Regions from separate parts of the Limnohabitans sp. TEGF002 genome, predicted to be linked through region 2. Evidence: predicted binding sites of a transcription regulator. Region 2 holds the regulator's gene; each other region holds the start of a gene.
What was found. Region 2 encodes sigma-54, which starts transcription at its own class of promoters, with help from an activator protein. Its sites were predicted from a motif close to TGGCANGNAANCTGCTTT; they were not measured.
Positions count from the first base shown of each region.

Region 1 (6,638 bases), 650 kb from region 2:
CCCTTGGGGAACTCGGCCAGGATCAGGGCCCGCACGCGCTCGCACACTTCGTGGATGTTCACATCACTGACCACATGCGGCCTGCGGTGTGGGGCCAGCAAACGGTCCACCAGCGTCTGCAGCCGATCGGCCTCGTGGATGATGACTTGGGTGTATTCGGTCAGCTCTTTGTCGTTCAGCTCCATCTCAAGCAGCTGAGCCGACCCGCGAATGCCGCCCAGCGGGTTCTTGATCTCGTGCGCCAGATTGCGGATCAGCTCTTTGTTGGCTTGGGCTTGCTCCGACAGACGGTCTTCGCGCTCTTGACGGGTTTGCTGCTCCACGGGCAGCAGCTCCACGATGACCTCATCGGGCTGGTCTGAGGGGGCCACGATCACATGCACGGGCAATGAGTCCTCGTGGTGCAGGCGGCGCAGTTGGGCTTCGTAGCGAAGCGCAGCAAACTCGTTGGACTGGGCTCCGGCCAAGGCCATGATCAAGGGCTGTGGGTCCACAAAATAGTCGGGCAAATGCGTGTCGTACAGCGTGCGACGGGAAAGGCCCAAAGCGTCTTCCAGTGCCGCATTGACAAACCGCACCCGACCTTGACCTTGCATGACAGCCACAGGCGTGGCCAACAAATCAAAGGCCTGGAATCTTGAAACAGGTGTGCTCATGGCTTGGCGGCTTTCAAGGCCACAGGGCGTCGCGCCAGCTCGCGTTGCAGGCTGTCGATGTCGCGCTCGGCTCGGTCAATGGCAGCTTTGAGCGTGGCCACGCGTTCTTGGTATTGGCGGGGCGAGGACTGTTCACCCGCCGACTTGAGTGGAGCGCCTTGGTTGTAGGTGAGCAGCAAGCCTTGGTGCTGTTTTTGCACACGCTCAAGCTCTTGGGCCAGAATGGTGCGCGCCTGCACATCCCGCTCGCTCTGGCGGTCGCTTACCGTGCGTGAGGGCTCCGCTTTGGTGCGCGCCTCATCAGGCATCGGGTCAGCAGGTGTCGCCGCCACTGGCGCAGGCTGGGTGCGCAAGCCGGTGATGACCGTGACGGCCTGCTCAGGCAGCCGCTCGCACCGAGACAGGTCTTTGGGCGCATTGGTGTATTCCTGCCCGCAGCGGTAAATGACCTCTTGGGCCAGTCCGCTCACACACCAGACGCCAACGCACAGCAGCGCAAGCTGCTGCAAAAAACGCACAAAAAAAGGACGGCCGAGGCCGTCCTTGATGGTGATTGCACGGGGAGGTGCAATGCCGTACATGTCCGCTTACAGCGAGTAGTACATGTCGTATTCGACAGGCGACACTTCGACGCGGCTGCGGTTGACTTCTTGCATCTTCAATTCGATGTAAGCGTCGATCCACGAGTCGGTGAACACGCCACCCTTGGTCAAGAAAGCGCGGTCGGCGTTCAGTGCGTCCAAAGCTTGGTCCAAGCTGGAGCAAACGGTGGGGACCAACTTGTCTTCTTCTGGAGGCAGGTGGTACAGGTCTTTGGTTGCTGCTTCGCCGGGGTGGATCTTGTTTTCGATACCGTCCAAGCCCGCCATCAACAAGGCTGCGAAGCCCAGGTAAGGGTTGCACAATGGATCGGGGAAGCGGGCTTCCACGCGGCGGCCCTTGTCGCTGGCGACGTTGGGGATACGGATCGAAGCGGAGCGGTTCTTGGCCGAGTAGGCCAACTTGACCGGGGCTTCGTAGTGAGGAACCAAACGCTTGTAGCTGTTGGTGCCGGGGTTGGTGATCGCGTTCAGGGCACGGGCGTGCTTGATGATGCCGCCGATGTAGAACAAAGCGAATTCAGACAAACCAGCGTAGCCATTGCCTGCAAACAGGTTCTTGCCGTCTTTCCAGATGGACTGGTGAACGTGCATGCCGGAACCGTTGTCGCCAGCGTAAGGCTTGGGCATGAAAGTAGCGGTTTTGCCGTAAGCGTTGGCCACGTTGTGGATCACGTACTTTTGCAGCAGTGTCCAGTCAGCGCGCTCAACCAATGTGGAGAACTTGGTGCCGATTTCGCACTGACCAGCGCCCGCCACTTCGTGGTGGTGCACTTCGACCGGGATGCCCACGGATTCGAGGATCAGCGACATTTCGCTGCGCATGTCGTGTGTGCTGTCGACTGGAGGCACTGGGAAGTAGCCACCCTTGACGCGGTTACGGTGGCCTTTGTTGCCGCCGTCCATCTTGGTGCCGCTGTTCCATGGGGCTTCAGCTTCGTCGATGGCGTAGAAAGTGTTGTTTGGCTCGGTGCTCCAACGCACTTCGTCGAACAAGAAGAATTCTGGCTCGGGACCGAAGTAGGCGGTGTCGCCCAGGCCCGATTGCTTGAGGTAAGTCTCAGCGCGCTTGGCGATCGAACGTGGGTCACGCTCGTAGGCCTTGCCGTCTGTGGGCTCGATCACGTCGCAGATCAGAACCAGTGTGACTTCTTCGAAGAAGGGGTCGATGATGGCGCTGTTGGCATCGGGGATCAACAACATGTCCGAAGCTTCAATGCCTTTCCAGCCAGCAATGGAAGAACCGTCAAACGCTTGACCGTCTTCGAACTTGCTTTCGTCAAACTGCGACACGGGCGCAGTGATGTGCTGCCATTTGCCACGGGTATCGGTGAAACGGAAGTCAACGAACTTGACTTCGTTCTCTTTCACCATCTTCATCACGTCTGCGACGGTCTTGGCCATCAAATTCTCCTGAATGGAAAGGGGTTAAAAAGCTTGCTCACAGGTCTTGCAGTTTCTGTGCCAACTCGAGGCCAAAAACCGCTCACGAACAACCCTAGATTGTGCCTTGTGGGTGACCGATTCGGCATTTGCGCCGGATAAAAAAGAGCGACCGACGGGCTTGGGCGCCTTGCAACACGGCCACAAACCGCCTTTCAAGCCCAGAGCGCCGCGTCCGAACTGACTTCAGCAGGCGTCAAATGCACTTTTATGGTGCAATTTGCACCATAAAAGTGAATATTCAATCAACGCACCAATTCGGGGCCGTATTCCAATGGAAAGGCGGTCAGGCCCTGTCGCAGGTCCAGGTAGGCCTTTTCGGCATCTGACGGTTCGCCTTTGACGCCCAGCTCAATGTGTCGGCCCCACTGCGGATGGTCGACGCTGGGCAAACTGAACACCTTGACGCCAGGGTGCGCGGCTTCGATGGATTCCATCAAGGGGGTCAGGGTGGCTTCCATCGCACCGAGAACGATCACCGACTTTTCGATGTACGCGTTGCGCCGGAAATGGGCGCTGTAGTGGCTGTCCAGCACCGATTCGATCATCGGCCAAGCCATGACTGGGAAGCCAGGCACAAAGTGCACCGTGCCGCCCCCCGGGCCTGTGCAGCTGAAGCCGGGAATCTTGTTGTACGGGTTGCAGATGATGGCCGACCCTTCGGGGAACACGCCCATGTTCAGGCGGTGGACGTTGTCCGGACGCTCCGGCTCGTAAGCCACGCCCTGCTCTTTGGCGGTGTCCTGCATGCGCTCTTGAATCAAGCGCTTGGCTTCGGGGTGCAAGGCCAGCGGCACACCCAGCGCTTTGCCCGCACATTGGCGGGTGTGGTCGTCTGGTGTGGCCCCAATGCCGCCGCAGCTGAACACCACGTCGGCCGAGGCGAAAGCGCGCTTCAACGTGGCGGTGATGCGCTCGGGCGAATCGCCCACGTACTCGGCCCAGCCCAGATTCAGGCCGCGCTCGTTCATCAATTCGATGACTTTGGGCATGTGCTTGTCCTGGCGTTTGCCGGACATGATTTCGTCGCCAATGATGATCAGGCCAAAGGTGGGGGTCATGGTGGTCAAGAAGGAAAAGGAATGGGGTTCAATGGCTGGAGCGCGGCTCGACATCGGTGACGCTGTCGGCTTTGTCTTCAGGGCCTGCGCTCAGCCGGGCCATGGCATGGGGAGAAGCAGGCACAGAGGGCTGGACATCATCGACGGTTGCGCGATGCGGTTCATGGCGCAGTGCCTGCAAAGCCGCCAGCGCAAAGTGGGCAAACCACAGCGAAGAAAACGCAAATACCAGGGTGTAAATCCAGATGGCCACGGGCACCAAAATCACAAAGGCGGCGGCAAACACGGCACCAGAGGCCCACACCAGGCTGGGTGCAGCGCCCATGAGACCCGTGACCACGCCCATGCTCAAAAAGCTCATGCGGTGGCGGGCCATAAGACTGTGGCGCTCTTCGGCGCTGGCGAACTCGGCCAACACATCAAAGGCCATGACGCGGTAGGTGAGCCACCCCCAAATCAGTGCGGGCAGCACCATGGCCAAGGGCGGCACCAGCCACATGGGCAAGGTCAGCAACAAGGCGCCCAGCGCCAGCAGCAAGGATAAAAAAGTCCACCACAGGCTCCGCGTCAGGCTGCCACCTTGCTTGCGCTGCAAGCCTGCGAAGCGCCGATCGGCCACCAGACGGGTCAGCGAAGGCGTCATCAAGAACGAAACCGCCAACAAGGACGCCACCACCACCAAAGGGGTGACCGAGAAAATCACGAGCAAAGGCGCGACCACCGTTTTCAGGTCAGGCAAGCCGATGCCTTCGAGCCAGCGCCAAACGACAGTCAGCCAGCTGGAGGCGTCCAGCCAAGCCCGCACCCAGGAAACGGCGATGTCCCAATACAGATAACCCAACAACCAGGACAGGGCCACGATCAGCACCAGCGGTAAAAACGACAAGCCGATCACCCGGGGGTACAGGCAATACATCGCCGCGCGCCAAAAGGAATCGATCAAGAGTTTCATGGATCAAAGCTTAACAGTTGAATGCGGCAACACCGCCAGGCCAAGGCCAGGTGCGCAGACTCAGCTGCGGCCCAGCAGCCGCCCCAAGCCCTGCCGCTGTTGGGCCCAAAAGCTTGCGCCGTAGTCGCGGCCCTGCTCCACCTGGTCGCGCACACCTGTCGGGTCGTAACGCAGCTGAAAGTCGGCGGTGCCAAACAACATGTCCCACCAAGGCAACAACACCCCGAAGTTGCAGCCGCCCAGCACGGTGCGGCCCTGCGATTGGGACTCGTGGCCAATGCCAATGCTGTGGTGCCTGCGGTGAAAACGGGGGCTGACCCACAGGCGCTCACCCACGCGACCAAACCAGATGCGCACATTGGCATGCTGGAAGTTTTCGCTCAGCTGGCTGATCGCCACCAGCGCCACAAACTGCCCCGGCCCCACCCCAATCAGCACGGCCACGGCCGACAAGATCAGGCTGGTGAGCATGTCGTCCAGCAAATGGTTGCGGTTGTCACTCCACATGGTCATCTGCCGCTGTGAATGGTGCAAGGCATGCAAGGCCCACCAGGTGTTGGATTGGTGTTGAGCCCGGTGAATCCAGTAGTGGACAAAATCAAAGACGACCAAATAGAGCACGAAACTGACCAGGGCCAGATCGGTCACCCCAGGCCACAAACCATCCAAGTGCAACGTGGGCAAGCCCCAGACCCGCAGCACACCCAGGCCTTGCTCAAAAGCGTAGTCGAGCGTGAAAAACATGCCCAGCTTGAACAAGCCCAAGCGGTGGATCAGGGTGTACACCACATCGACCCACACTGCCTGTCGGTCGCGCATCGGCTCCGCAGGCCAGCGCCGCTGCATGGGGCCGATCACGACCCCCATCACGAGCAATTGCAAAAGGCCCACCACCACCCAGCCTGTGCCTTCATAAGCCTTGTCCAGCAGATGGCCCTGTCCCAAAGCAAAGGCGATGGGCTGCACGACCGCCTCGAAAAGCGTCTGCTGACAGCGGTCAAACAGGTCGATCAAAAAGTCCATGGCTTTATTGTTGTGAATCGGACAAAACCGACAGGGTCAAGGGGCGCTGTCGCACCCAGTCCCGGTAAGCCGGGTGCTCACGCAAAGTGGCGAAACACAGGCCCCGCGCCTTCAGGCCCATGATCAGTGGCTCCAGCACGGCCGGGGCCCACGGATCTTGGCGCGACCAGATGCCCAAATGCGCCATCAGGATGTCGCCAGCGCGGATGTTTTTCAGCGCCTTTGCAAGCAATTGGGCGTTGGGGTGGGTTGTGCTGGACAGCTCATCGCCCAAAAAACCAGCATCGGACCAGCCCACATGGGCAAAGCCGCATTGCCGAGCGGCGTCGATCAAGCGGGCAGAGGTTTTACCGCCCGGCGCCCTGAACAGGGGCAGGGGTGCTTGTCCGGTCAAGGTCTGCAAACGCTGGGCAGCTTGGCGCAAGTTGTCGCAATACTGTGCAGCGGTCCAGGTGAAGGTTTGGCCTGCCCGCTCGCCTGCGCTGGGGCGGATTCGGAATTGCCAGGCGTTGCCCTCTTGCAGGTCGGCGCGCCAATAAGCGTGGTCCCAAGTGTGCGAGGCGAAGGCGTGGCCCTCTGCGGCCCGTGCCCGCCACCAAGGGGCCCAATGCTGGCCCAAAGTGCCATCGCCCTCTCGGGTTTTTTCATGCGCCGCAAAAAAAGTGACTGGCACCTGTTGTCGCTGCAAGACTTCAGCGATCAATGGGGCCACGCCCATATGGCCGGTGTCAAAGGTCAAATAAACGGGCTTGTCACATGTGGCCGCGACAACGGTAAAACTGCACACCCCAAAGGCGCAGGCCAGGAACTTACGGCACCACTCAAAAGCGTGGCGCATGGTCCAGTGTCCACACCCCGTGGGGTGATTTACCAACCCGTACCTGCCGCACCACTTTGCGCGTGG
Region 1 is NZ_AP029224.1:2,379,912-2,386,549, forward strand. Features, by position in the region: gene glnL (nitrogen regulation protein NR(II)) at 1-656, opposite strand, end outside; gene ACZ5SR_RS11825 (hypothetical protein) at 653-1,237, opposite strand; gene glnA (type I glutamate--ammonia ligase) at 1,244-2,659, opposite strand; gene ACZ5SR_RS11835 (competence/damage-inducible protein A) at 2,944-3,759, opposite strand; gene ACZ5SR_RS11840 (EI24 domain-containing protein) at 3,788-4,711, opposite strand; gene ACZ5SR_RS11845 (sterol desaturase family protein) at 4,772-5,734, opposite strand; gene ACZ5SR_RS11850 (polysaccharide deacetylase family protein) at 5,739-6,572, opposite strand; gene ACZ5SR_RS11855 (YVTN family beta-propeller repeat protein) at 6,556-6,638, opposite strand, start outside.
Region 1: a site for sigma-54 is predicted at 2,705-2,722, ahead of glnA (type I glutamate--ammonia ligase). Genes of this name have one in related genera too.

Region 2 (6,638 bases):
CACATGCGGGCGCAGGGCATCCAACCCGGTGATGCCTCTTGGCCCACCGACCCGGACAACCCCGAAAGCAAAGCGTTCTACAACGGCGACTACATCCAGGACATCGCCAACGATTTTCTGGCGGGCAAAACCGTTCAGTCCGACGACCGCAGCTGCACAGCCAGCGGCGATGTGAATGACGTGGACGGCATGCGCGAGTTCGCCGTGGCCTATTTGCGCCGCGAACAAGACCTGGACTTGAAAGCCTTTGACGTTCGCTTTGACAACTACTACCTCGAGTCCAGCCTGTACACCAGCGGCAAGGTCGATGCGGCGGTGCAAAAGCTCAAGGACGCGGGCAAGACCTACGAGCAAGACGGCGCGCTGTGGCTGAAATCCACCGACTACGGTGACGACAAAGACCGCGTCATGCGCAAGGGCGACGGCACCTACACCTACTTTGTGCCCGATGTGGCCTACCACATCGCCAAGTGGGAACGCGGCTTTTCACGCGTCGTGAACATTCAGGGCACCGACCACCACGGCACCATCGCCCGCGTGCGCGCAGGCCTGCAGGCCGCAGGCGTGGGCATCCCCGAGGGCTACCCCGACTACGTGCTGCACACCATGGTGCGCGTGATGCGCGGCGGCGAAGAAGTCAAGATCTCCAAACGCGCAGGCAGCTACGTCACGCTGCGCGATCTGATCGAGTGGACCAGCAAGGATGCGGTGCGTTTCTTTTTGCTCAGCCGCAAGCCCGACACCGAATACATCTTCGACATCGACTTGGCGCTGGCGCAAAACAACGACAACCCGGTGTACTACGTGCAATACGCCCATGCCCGCATTTGCTCGGTGCTGGCGGCTTGGAAAGAAAAAGACGGCGGCGACATCGCCAGCCTGACCCACGCCGACCTCTCGCCGCTGCAAAGCCCACAGGCCCATGCGCTGATGTTGGCCCTGGCCAAATACCCCGAGATGCTGACCTCGGCCGCCACCGACTTTGCGCCACACGACGTGACGTTTTATTTGCGCGACCTGGCCTCGCAGTACCACAGCTACTACGATGCCGAGCGCATTTTGGTGGACGACGAAGCGGTCAAGAAAGCGCGCTTGGCCCTGGTGGCTGCCACCGCACAAGTGCTGCGCAACGGCCTCAAAGTGCTGGGTGTGTCGGCACCGCAAAAAATGTAAAGGGACGGATCATGCAACTCCACAGCCAACGCGGCGGTACTTTTCTGGGCTTCATCATCGGTTTGGTGTTGGGCCTGGGCGTGGCCTTGGCCGTGGCCATTTATGTGACCAAGGTGCCCACACCTTTCTCCAACAAGAACCAGCCCCGCACCAACGACCAGGACGTGCAGGAAACTGAAAAGAACAAGGACTGGAACCCGAACAGCGTGTTCCAACCCAAGCCACCTGCTGAAGCACCTGCCGCACCCGCAGCCCCCACGCCTGACGCAGGTGCCGATAAAACGGCCCCTGGCACTGTGGGCAAAAGCGCCCCAGATGCAGCCAAAGCCGAACCACGCCCGGCCGTCACTGCCGATCCGTTGGGTGATTTGGCCAAGTCCAAATCAGGGCTGAGCACCCCCGCTGCGCCAGCCAATGCCGCCGACCCCTTTGACTACGTGATCCAGGTAGGTGCCTACCGAACCAGCAACGATGCCGACGCCCAAAAAGCCAAGTTGGCCTTAATGGGTCTGGACGCCAAGGTTTCTGAACGCGAGCAAGCAGGACGCACGGTGTATCGCGTACGCTTAGGACCTTTCCCAGACAAAGCCGCCGCAGATCGCATCCGCACGCGCCTGGAAGGCAGCGGCATCGACAACACCTTGGTGCGAGTTCAACGCTGAACCCGCCCCCCTCTTTTGGAGCATGACCATGAAACGCCGCCTCTTCTCTTCTGCCTTGCTGACTGCCAGCGCATGGCTGAGCGCCCCTGTGGCCTGGGCTCAGGCCGCCCTGTTCAAGTCCGGCAAGGACTTTTTGACGCTGGAGCGCCCCATCGCCACCGAAGCCGGTGCAGGCAAGATCGAGGTCATCGAGTTCTTCTGGTACAGCTGCCCGCACTGCAATGCTTTTGAGCCCAGCTTTGCCCAATGGGCCAAAACTGCCCCGAAAGACGTTGTGGTGCGCCGAATGCCCGTGTCTTTCCGTGACGACTTTGCCCCCCAGCAGCGCCTGTATTTCACGATTGAGACCATGAACTTGATGGAAACGCTGCACCCCAAGGTGTTTGCCGCGATCCATGTCGAGAAGTTGATGCTCAACACCGACGCCAGCGTTTTGGCCTGGGCAGAAAAGCAGGGCGTGGACAAAGTCAAGTTCAACGAGGTTTACAAATCTTTTGGCGTGGCCTCGAAGCTCAAGCGGGCGGTGCAACTTCAAAACGATTTCAAGGTCGAAGGCGTACCCTCCTTGGGTGTGGCTGGGCGTTACTACATCGATGGCACCTTGGCAGGCAGCATGGACCGCGCCCTCAAAGTCGCGGAATCCCTGGTCGCCCAGTCACGCAACAACCCAGGCAAAACGGCTCCAGCCAAAAAACAAAGCTGAGGCCACAGGCCCACAACGGGGTCCTGCCGTAGAACCAGCCCGCCAGACCCCGGTCTGAGCGGGTTTTTTTATGCCACAAGCCCTCGCCCGACGCCGATACGCCCTGGCTTACGCCTACAATCAAAATCCGTTCTCAGCAAGATTCATGCCCCAAATGAAAACCCTCCGCATCATCGGCCTCCTCGCCTCAGGGTTGAGCTTGTTCAGCATGCCTGCTTGGGCAGAGAAAGCCGACAGGGACAAACCCATGCTCATCGAGGCCGACGCCATGCGCCACGATGAGAGCAAATTGCTCACCATCTTCACGGGCCAAGTGGTGGCCTTCAAAGGCACGATGGTGCTGCGCGGCGCACGCATGGAAGTGCAACAAGACAAAGAAGGCCAACAAATCGCACACGTCTGGGCTGCCCCCAATGAGCGGGTGTTCTTCCGCCAAAAGCGTGAAGGGGTGGACGAATTCACCGAAGGTGAAGGCGAAATGGCCATCTACGACAGCCAAGCCGATGTGGTCACCTTGATCCAGCGGGCCGAGGTGCGAATTTTGCGTGGCACGGTGCTGGCCGATCAGATCAACGGCCAGAAGATCGTGTTCAACAACACCACCGAAGTGATGACCGTGGACCGCCCCGCCGCTGGCGGCAAAGCCACCGACCCACGCGACCAACGTGTGCGCGCAGTGCTCACGCCCAGAAAAACCAACCCAGCCGCCACGCCAGTTGCACCGTCAACACCCATCCCAGCACTGCGGGTCAGCCCTGGCACCCGTGAGGGCACCAAGCCATGAGCGAGCCTGTGGTCACCAGTCGGCTGGAAGCCCACCACCTGCAAAAAGCCTATGGCAGCCGCAAAGTGGTGCATGACGTGTCGGTGCAAGTGGACAAAGGCGAAGTCGTTGGTCTGCTCGGCCCCAACGGCGCAGGCAAAACCACCTCGTTTTACATGATCGTGGGCCTGGTGCGGGCCGATGGCGGGCAGATCCTGATCGACGGCGAAGACGTCACACGCATGCCCATCCACAAGCGCTCGCGCATGGGCTTGTCATACCTGCCACAAGAAGCCTCCATCTTTCGCAAGCTGACGGTGGCCGAGAACGTGCGCGCCATTTTGGAGCTGCAAACCAACGACCAGGGCCAAGGCTTGTCGTCTGCCGACATCGAAAAACACCTGACCGAATTGCTGGGCGATTTGCGTGTCGACCACCTGCGGGACTCGCCTGCGGTGGCGCTGTCGGGTGGTGAACGCCGCCGCGTGGAGATTGCCCGCGCCTTGGCCACCAACCCGCGCTTCATTTTGTTGGACGAACCCTTTGCCGGTATCGACCCGATTGCCGTGATCGAGATTCAGCGCATCATTGCCTTCCTCAAACAGCGTGGCATTGGCGTGCTCATCACCGACCACAACGTGCGCGAAACCCTGGGCATTTGCGACCACGCCTACATCATCAGCGAAGGTCGCGTGCTGGCTGAGGGCACGCCCGACGAGATCGTGACCAACGCCGATGTGCGCCGGGTGTACCTGGGCGAACACTTCAGGATGTGATGAACACCCCACGCGTCCACAACCAGAGCGCACAGCCATGAAACCCGGCCTGTCGCTTCGCATGTCCCAGCACCTGGCGCTCACGCCCCAGTTGCAACAATCGATCCGCCTGCTGCAGCTGTCTACGCTGGAGCTGTCGCAAGAGGTCGACCAAATGCTGGACGACAACCCGTTTCTGGAGCGCGCCGAAGAAGAAGCCACGGCCGAAGCCTTTGGCCTGGACCAGGCCGACACCCACGTCAGCTTGGGAGACCGGGTGAGTGAAAGCGCCAGCACAGCCAGCAGCAGCGACGACAGCGCCAGCGAAACCCGCGACGAAGCCGTGACCGATGTGGCCGAGAGCTGGGACGGCGACGGCAGCGTGGACATGCGCCCCGACGACAGCGAGTGGGGTGGCGACGCCACACCACGACAAAACAACGGCGAGGAAACCGCCGACGCGATTGACCTGGCCCGCAGCAGCGGGTCCCTGACCGACTTTTTGCACCGCCAGGCCTTGTCGCTGCGCCTGTCCGAAGTGGACCGCGCCGCACTGCGCTTTCTGATCGAGTCGCTCAACGACGACGGCTACCTGACCGACACCCTGCCCGAGTTGGCGGCCAGCTTGGCGGGCAGCGACGACTACGAACAGATCGACGAGCTGGTGCACCGTTTCACCGTGGCACTGGGCTTGCTGCAGTCGCTCGAACCCGTGGGCGTGGGCGCGCGCGACTTGGCCGAATGCCTGCGCATCCAAGTCAAGGCCTGGCTCAAAGACGACCCTCAAGATGAAGTGGCCCAAGCAGCGCTGGCCGTTTGCGCGCAGCCACTGGAAATGTTGGCCAAGCGCGATTACAAGCGTTTGGCGGCGGCCTGCGGCCTGAGCGAAGCCGTGGTCAAAAGCGCGATCCCCTTCATCGCCCGGCTCGAGCCCAAACCCGGTCGCCCCTTTGTGCAGGCCGAGCAAAACATCATCATTCCCGATGTGTTGGTGGTCAACACCAGCAAGACGGCCACGCCCAAATTCCGCATCCAGCTCAACCCCGATGTCATGCCCAAGCTGCGCGTACACGACATCTATGCCAACGCTTTGCGCGGCGGCAAGGGCGACAACCATGCGGGTCTTCAGCAGCGCCTGCAAGAAGCACGCTGGTTCATCAAGAACATCCAACAGCGCTTTGACACCATCTTGCGCGTGTCCACCGCCATTGTGGAGCGGCAAAAGAACTTCTTGACGCACGGCGAGCTGGCCATGCGCCCGCTGGTGCTGCGCGAGATCGCCGACGAGCTGGGCATGCACGAGTCCACCATCAGCCGTGTGACCACGGCCAAGTACATGTCCACGCCGCAAGGCACGTTTGAGCTGAAGTATTTCTTTGGCTCGGGCCTGGGCACCGACAGCGGCAGCGCGGCATCCAGCACCGCCGTGCGGGCGCTCATCAAGCAGTTTGTCGCGGCCGAAAAACCCGCCAAGCCCCTGTCAGACAACCAGATTTCCGAGATGCTGAAAGAACAAGGCATCGACTGCGCACGTCGCACGGTGGCCAAGTACCGTGAAGCCCTGAAGATCGCGCCTGCGAACCTGCGCAAAACCCTTTGAGAGTATTTGAGTGAATTCATTGAACCTGTTCATGCCTTGCGCCGCGGGCGTTGAAGGCTTTTTGGCCGACGAGGTGCACGCCATCACCGGCCTGACGGGCCACGACCTGCTGACCGGACGCGGTGGTGTGATGGCCCGCGCCTCCTGGCGCGATGCCATGCGCATCAACCTGCACAGCCGCCTGACGCAGCGTGTGCTGGTGCAACTGTCGGTCACCGACTACCGCAACGAAAACGACCTCTACAACGCGGCCAGCGACGTGGCTTGGGAAATCTGGTTCACCCCCAAGCAAACTTTCAAGATCGACATCACGGCGCAGCACAGCCCGCTGACCAGCCTGAACTTTGCGGCCCTCAAGATCAAAGACGCGGTGGCCGACCGCTTTCGCGCCAAACGCGGTGAGCGCCCCAGCGTCGACACCAGCTGGCCCGACGTGCGCATCTACGCACACCTGACGCCCGAAACGGCCACGCTCTACATCGACACCTCGGGCGAACCTTTGTTCAAGCGCGGCTGGCGTACCGACAAAGGCGACGCGCCTTTGAAGGAAACATTGGCTGCCGCCATGATCGCGGCCAGTGGCTGGGACGCCACAGTCCCCCTGTACGACCCCTGCTGCGGCAGCGGCACCATCCCGATCGAAGCGGCGCAAATCGCTTGTGGCATCGCCCCCGGTTTGCAGCGGCGGTTTGGCTTTGAGAAATTGCTGCCCTTCCAAAACCACGTCTGGCAAGGCCTGATCGAAGAAGCACGCGATAACGAACACGAACCCACCGCGCCAGTCTTCGGCAGCGATGTGGCCTTCCGCATGGTCGACTTTGCCGAGCGCAACGCCGAACGCGCAGGTGTGTCGGGCGTGATCGAGTTCCGGGGCGGTGACGCGCTTCAACGCATGCCGCCCAGCGAAACACCCGGCGTGATGCTGCTCAACCCGCCTTATGGCGAGCGCATTGCGGCGGCGGGTGTGGCGGGGCGTGGGCGT
Region 2 is NZ_AP029224.1:3,027,289-3,033,926, forward strand. Features, by position in the region: gene argS (arginine--tRNA ligase) at 1-1,173, shown strand, start outside; gene ACZ5SR_RS15185 (SPOR domain-containing protein) at 1,185-1,835, shown strand; gene ACZ5SR_RS15190 (thiol:disulfide interchange protein DsbA/DsbL) at 1,864-2,538, shown strand; gene lptA (lipopolysaccharide transport periplasmic protein LptA) at 2,693-3,322, shown strand; gene lptB (LPS export ABC transporter ATP-binding protein) at 3,319-4,077, shown strand; gene ACZ5SR_RS15205 (RNA polymerase factor sigma-54) at 4,115-5,656, shown strand; gene ACZ5SR_RS15210 (THUMP domain-containing class I SAM-dependent RNA methyltransferase) at 5,667-6,638, shown strand, end outside.

Region 3 (6,638 bases), 390 kb from region 2:
CGCACCCGGCAAATGCTCGCGAAACAGCGCCTGCACCACATAGGTGGCATAGGCACCAATCATCATCAACTCGCCATGCGCCATGTTGATGACGCCCATCAGGCCATAGGTGATGGCCAGGCCCAGCGCCACCAGCAGCAATATGGAGCCTAGGCTGAGCCCGGTGAACATGGCCCCCAAGCGCTCGCCCCAGCGCAGGCTGCCCTGCACTTGGGTCAAAGCGGACTGGATTTGTTTTTGGACCGCAGGGTCTTGCTCTTGGCTCAGTTGCTGGTTCAAAAGCAGCAGCGTCTCAGGTTGCTGGCTGTCCGCCAACTCGCGGGCGGCCAGCGATCGATCGTTTGCATCCTCACTGCTCAGCCGTGCCGCTGCGCGGGCTTGGCGCACCAAGCTTTGCACTGTGGGGTCTTTTTCAGCCGCCAAAGCCTTGTCGAGCAAGGGGGCGCGGCTGGCATCGGGTTCTTTGAGCAGCGACAAAGCAGCTTGCCTGCGCAGCTTCACATCGGGGCTGAACAACTTCAAAGCCGCCAGGGCCGTGTCGATTTCGCCCCGCAGGCGGTTGTTCAGCATCACATCTTCGGCGTCTGGCGGCACAGCAACCGCTTGTCCGGACACGGGATCCAGGCCTTGCCCATCGCGCACCACGACCACCTGATCGCCCACCATTTTGACCACGTCATCGGCCAGTGCTTGCAGATAGGCGGCGGTTTTTTCACTGCCTTGAGCCACCGCTTTGGAGATGGCCTCTACGCGGGCATCGCTCTCGCCCACGGCCATCCTTCTGGCTTCGTCCATCGTCAGGGCTTGCGCGGCCGACAGGCCCCACATGGCGCTGGCCATCCACGCCGCTTTCAACATCCATCGTTTCATCTTGCTCACTTTCGGGTCTGGCCACCGACCATGTCGGGGCTCAAGCCGCCGACCTGCCTGATGACCAGGCAGGTCGGCGCTTCAGCTGCGACAAGCATTCACACTTTCAAACCATCACTTCTTGACTGGCTCGTCAGGCTTGACGTCGTTGCCAGGGATGTAGGGGCTCCAAGGCTTGGCCTTGACGGGGCCGGGTGTTTTCCAGACCACGTTGAACTGGCCGTCGGCCTTGATCTCGCCAATGAACACCGACTTGTGCAGGTGGTGGTTTTTCTCATCCATCTTGCTGGTGATGCCGCTCGGTGCCTTGAAAGTCTGGCCCGCCATGGCTGCAATCACTTTGTCGGTGTCGGTGGTCTTGGCTTTTTCAACCGCTTGCTTCCACATGTTGATGCCGATGTAAGTCGCTTCCATCGGGTCGTTGGTCAGAGGCTTGTCTTTGTGACCAGCGATGTTCTTGGCCTTGGCATAGGCCGCCCACTTTTTGGTGAACTCGTCGTTGGCGGGGTTCTTGATGGACATGAAGTAGTTCCATGCGGCCAGGTGACCGACCAAAGGCTTGGTGTCGACGCCGCGCAGTTCTTCTTCACCCACCGAGAAAGCCACCACAGGCACGTCTTTGGCCTTCAAACCCGCATTGCCCAGTTCTTTGTAGAAAGGCACGTTGGAGTCACCGTTGATGGTGGACACCACAGCGGTCTTGCCACCGGCAGAAAATTTCTTCACATCGGCCACGATGGTTTGGTAATCGCTGTGACCAAACGGGGTGTACTTTTCGTCGATGTCTTTGTCAGCCACGCCTTTGCTTTTCAGGTAAGCGCGCAGAATTTTGTTGGTGGTACGGGGATACACGTAGTCGGTGCCCAGCAAGACCCAACGCTTGGCGCTGCCGCCTTCTTTGCTCATCAGGTAATCCACAGCAGGGATGGCCTGCTGGTTGGGTGCAGCGCCGGTGTAGAACACATTTTTGGACAGCTCTTCACCTTCGTATTGCACGGGGTAGAACAGCAGGCCGTTCATTTCTTCGACGACGGGCAACACCGATTTGCGCGACACCGAAGTCCAGCAACCGAAGATCACCGAGACTTTGTCTTGGCCGAGCAGCTGCTTGGTTTTTTCTGCGAACAAAGGCCAGTTGGAGGCCGGGTCCACGATCACGGGCTCGAGCTTTTTGCCGAGCACGCCGCCCTTGGCGTTGATTTCGTCGATGGCCATGAGCACGGTGTCTTTGAGCACCGTCTCGGAAATCGCCATGGTGCCGGACAAGCTGTGCAGCACGCCCACTTTGATGGTGTTGCCCGCTTGCGCTTGGGCTTGGGTTGCAAAGCTCAGGCTGCCAGCCACGAGGGCGGCTGCGGTCGCAAGGGCTTTGAGGTTGCCACGGCGGTTCATCATGAGATCACTCCAATCAGGAAGGTAGGTTGTTCAAACACGCGCAGATTTGCTGCGCTGCAACACCATCAGCAATCACCGTGCCAGCTCAAAACCATGTCGGATGCACCAAGTGTTGGCATGGGTTTTCCATAGAAAAGCGAGACCCCCTATAAAGGCACGCTCTTTGCTTGTGTTGTGGCATCTGATGCACCAAACCACTCACCACGCACCAATATGGAACTCACCCCCCGCGAAAAAGACAAGCTGCTGATCTTCACAGCAGGCCTTTTGGCCGAACGCCGCAAAGCCCGTGGTCTCAAGCTCAACTACCCCGAAGCCATCGCGCTGATCAGCGCTGCGGTCATGGAAGGCGCACGGGATGGGAAGACCGTGGCGCAACTGATGAGCGAAGGGCGCACCGTCTTGACGCGTGCCGACGTGATGGACGGGATCGCCGAAATGATCCCGGACATCCAGGTCGAAGCCACATTCCCCGATGGCACCAAATTGGTGACCGTGCACCAACCCATCGTCTGACCCAGACAGGAGAAACTCATGAAAAAAATCAGTTTGATGCTCGTCTCTGCCATCGGTACTGCAGCCCTCGCGCACGATGGCCACGGCTTGGGTGGCAGCACCCATTGGCACGCGAGCGATGCGCTCGGTTTTGTGATCGCTGCCGCCTTGGTGGCCGTCGCTGTGTACTTTGGCAAAAAGTGAGCTGCCCATGATCCCCGGTGAATTTTTGATCGACCCCGGCCAACATGCCTTGAACGTGGGCCGCCGCACCTGCACGCTGGTGGTGCAAAACGCCAGCGACCGCCCCATTCAAGTGGGCTCGCATTACCACTTTGCCGAGACCAACGCGGGCTTGCGCTTTGACCGCGCTGCCGCACAAGGCATGCGCCTGAACATCGCTTCGGGCATGGCCGTGCGCTTTGAGCCGGGCCAACAACGCACGGTGGAGTTGGTGGACTATGCGGGCGACCGTGTGGTGTACGGCTTTCGGGGTCTGACCCACGGCGCACTCGACGCGCGCACAACACAAGGCAACTGACATGGCCCACATCGACAAACGCGCTTATGCCGAAACCTTTGGCCCCACCGTGGGCGACCGCGTGCGCTTGGCCGACACGGCCTTGGTCATTGAGGTGGAAAAAGATTTCACGCTGCAGGCGGGCAGCTATGGTGAAGAGGTCAAATTCGGTGGTGGCAAAACCATCCGCGATGGCATGGCACAGTCACAACGCACCAACGCCGAGGGTGCGATGGATTGCGTGCTCACCAACGCCCTCATCATCGACCACTGGGGCATCGTCAAAGCCGACATCGGTTTGCGCGGCAACCGCATCGCAGCCATCGGTAAAGCGGGCAACCCGGACACACAGCCTGGGGTGGACATCGTCATTGGCCCCGGCACCGAGATCATCAGCTGCGAAGGCCTGATCGTGACCGCGGGCGGCATCGACTGCCACATCCACTTCATCTGCCCCCAGCAAATTGACGAGGCCCTGACCAGTGGCGTGACCACCATGATGGGTGGCGGCACGGGCCCCGCCACCGGCACCTTTGCCACCACCTGCACACCCGGCCCCTTCAACATCGAGCGCATGCTGCAAGCGGCCGACGCCTTTCCGATGAACCTGGGCTTTTTTGGCAAGGGCAACGCCAGCTTGCCTGCCGCCTTGCACGAGCAAATCAACGCGGGCGTGATCGGGCTGAAGCTGCATGAAGACTGGGGCAGCACCCCATCGGCCATCAGCAATTGTCTGGACGTGGCCGACGAAGCGGACATCCAGGTGGCCCTGCATTCGGACACGCTCAATGAGTCGGGCTATGTGGAAAACACCATCGAAGCCACCAAAGGACGCGGCCTGTGCGCCTTTCACACCGAGGGCGCGGGGGGCGGACATGCGCCCGACATCCTGAAGGTGGTGGGCCAGGCGAACTTTTTGCCCAGCTCGACCAACCCGACCATGCCCTTCACCCACAACACGCTCGATGAGCATGTGGACATGCTGATGGTCTGCCACCACTTGGATGCCAGCATCGCTGAAGACCTGGCCTTTGCAGAAAGCCGCATCCGCAAGGAAACCATTGCGGCCGAGGACATCCTGCACGACCTGGGCGCCATCAGCATGATGAGCAGCGACAGCCAAGCCATGGGCCGGGTGGGCGAGGTCATCATCCGCACTTGGCAGACGGCGCACAAAATGAAGCAGCAGCGCGGCAGCCTGCCCGGCGACACCGACCGCCACGACAACGCCCGCGTCAAGCGCTACATCGCCAAATACACCATCAACCCCGCGATTTCGCACGGCATCAGCCACGATGTGGGCAGCATCGAAGTGGGCAAGTGGGCCGACCTGGTCATCTGGAAACCCGCCTTTTTTGGCGTCAAGCCATCGCTGGTGCTCAAGGGCGGCTTCATCGCGCTGGCGGCCATGGGCGACCCCAATGCGTCCATCCCCACGCCGCAGCCGGTGCACTACCGCCCCATGTTCGGCAGCTTTGGCGGCGCGCTCACGCGCAGTGCGCTGACCTTCGTTTCCAACGCAGGATTGAAAGCGGGCATTGGTGAGCGTTTCGGCTTGCAAAAACCTTTGTCCGTGGCGCACAACATCCGGGGCGTGCGCAAGCAACACATGGTCCACAATGCCTACCTGCCCCACATGGAGGTGGACCCCCAAACCTATGCGGTGCGTGCCGACGGGCAGTTGCTGGTGTGCGAACCCGCCACCAGCCTGCCCATGACCCAACGCTACTTTTTGTTCTAAAGGCCCATGTCCGCTCTGCTCATATGCTCCAAACTCATGCCACAAGGCCGTGGCCTGGCCCGCGTGCTGATCCAACGCGCCACCAGCATCACCCTTGACTGGGACACCCGCCAAAAAAGCCGCTTTGACGCCACCGACAGCCAAGGCAGATTGCTGGGCGTGTTTTTGCCCCGTGGCGCCGTGGTGCGCGGCGGCGATGTGCTGGTGGCCGAAGACGGCTCGCTGGTGCGGGTGCAAGCCGCGCCGCAAGACGTGCTGCGCATCACCGCTTGCACAGAGCACGGCTCGCCCTTTGACCTGACCCGCGCCGCCTACCACCTGGGCAACCGCCATGTACCGATCGAACTGCAACCCGACCACTTGAAGATCGAGCCCGACCATGTGCTGGCCGACATGCTGCGCGCCATGCACATGACGGTGGTGGCGGTGTCTGAACCGTTCGAGCCCGAAAACGGGGCTTATGGCGACCACGGCGCGTCTTCACACGGGCATGGGCATGAACATGGGCACAGTCATGAACATGGCCATGCGGGTCATGCGCACGCAGCCCAAGCCGAGCCTCATGTGCACGGCCCCGATTGCCAGCACGAACACGCGGCACCTGCAGCCAAGTCGCCAGCAGGCAAGCGCGTCGCCATCCCGATCCGCTCTGCCCCTGCTGAACCGCATGTGCACGGCCCCGGCTGCGGTCATGACCACTGACACTGCGCCTACAGGCCTGCTGCAACTGATCTGGCTCGCATCGCCTGCGCTGCCGATCGGTGGCTTCTCGTATTCCGAAGGTCTGGAAGCCGCCATCGAGCAAGGCCTGGTGCACAACGAAGCCAGCGCCACCGATTGGGTGGTGCACCAGCTGCACCTGACACAGTCGCGTGGCGACATGGCGGTGATGGCCCAAGCCATACCGGCTTGGCAAGCCATGGACACCCAGCGCCTGCAAGCGCTGAACGATTGGGTGATGGCCACCCGCGAAACCGCCGAAATGCGTTTGCAAGCCGAGCAAATGGGCCGTTCCCTGCTCGACTGGCTGCGCAACCTGCAACAAGCCAGTGACGCCCAACTGCAATGCTGCGCCCAATTGCCCCCCACTTACCCGCTGGCCATGGCGCTGGCTTTGTCTTTGGCGCAAGCCCCGCTGGACCAAGCCCTTCAAGCGGTCGCCTTTGGCTGGGCCGAAAACATGACCCAAGCCGCTCTCAAGGCCGTGCCCCTGGGCCAAAGCGCCGGACAGCGCATGCTGGCGCAGCTAGCCCGTGAAATTCCACAAGCGGTGCAAACCGCTTTGCACCTGAACGACGAAGACCGCCAGGCCTTCAGCCCCATGTTGGCCATCTTGTCGTCTCGCCACGAAACCCAATACTCCCGCATCTTCCGATCATGAACACCTCGTCTGCACTGCACCACATCCCGAACCGCACCAAAAAATTGCCGCCCCTGCGCGTGGGCATCGGCGGGCCTGTGGGCTCAGGCAAAACCACCCTGCTGGAAATGCTCTGCAAAAACATGCGCGAGCGCTGGGACCTGATCGCCATCACCAACGACATTTACACCAAAGAAGACCAGCGCCTGCTGACGGTGAGCGGCGCGCTGCCTGCCGAGCGCATCATGGGTGTGGAG
Region 3 is NZ_AP029224.1:2,633,177-2,639,814, forward strand. Features, by position in the region: gene urtB (urea ABC transporter permease subunit UrtB) at 1-870, opposite strand, end outside; gene urtA (urea ABC transporter substrate-binding protein) at 985-2,262, opposite strand; gene ureA (urease subunit gamma) at 2,479-2,781, shown strand; gene ACZ5SR_RS13105 (hypothetical protein) at 2,800-2,964, shown strand; gene ACZ5SR_RS13110 (urease subunit beta) at 2,972-3,301, shown strand; gene ureC (urease subunit alpha) at 3,303-5,021, shown strand; gene ureE (urease accessory protein UreE) at 5,037-5,723, shown strand; gene ACZ5SR_RS13125 (urease accessory protein UreF) at 5,713-6,402, shown strand; gene ureG (urease accessory protein UreG) at 6,399-6,638, shown strand, end outside.
Region 3: a site for sigma-54 is predicted at 2,379-2,396, ahead of ureA (urease subunit gamma). Genes of this name have one in related genera too.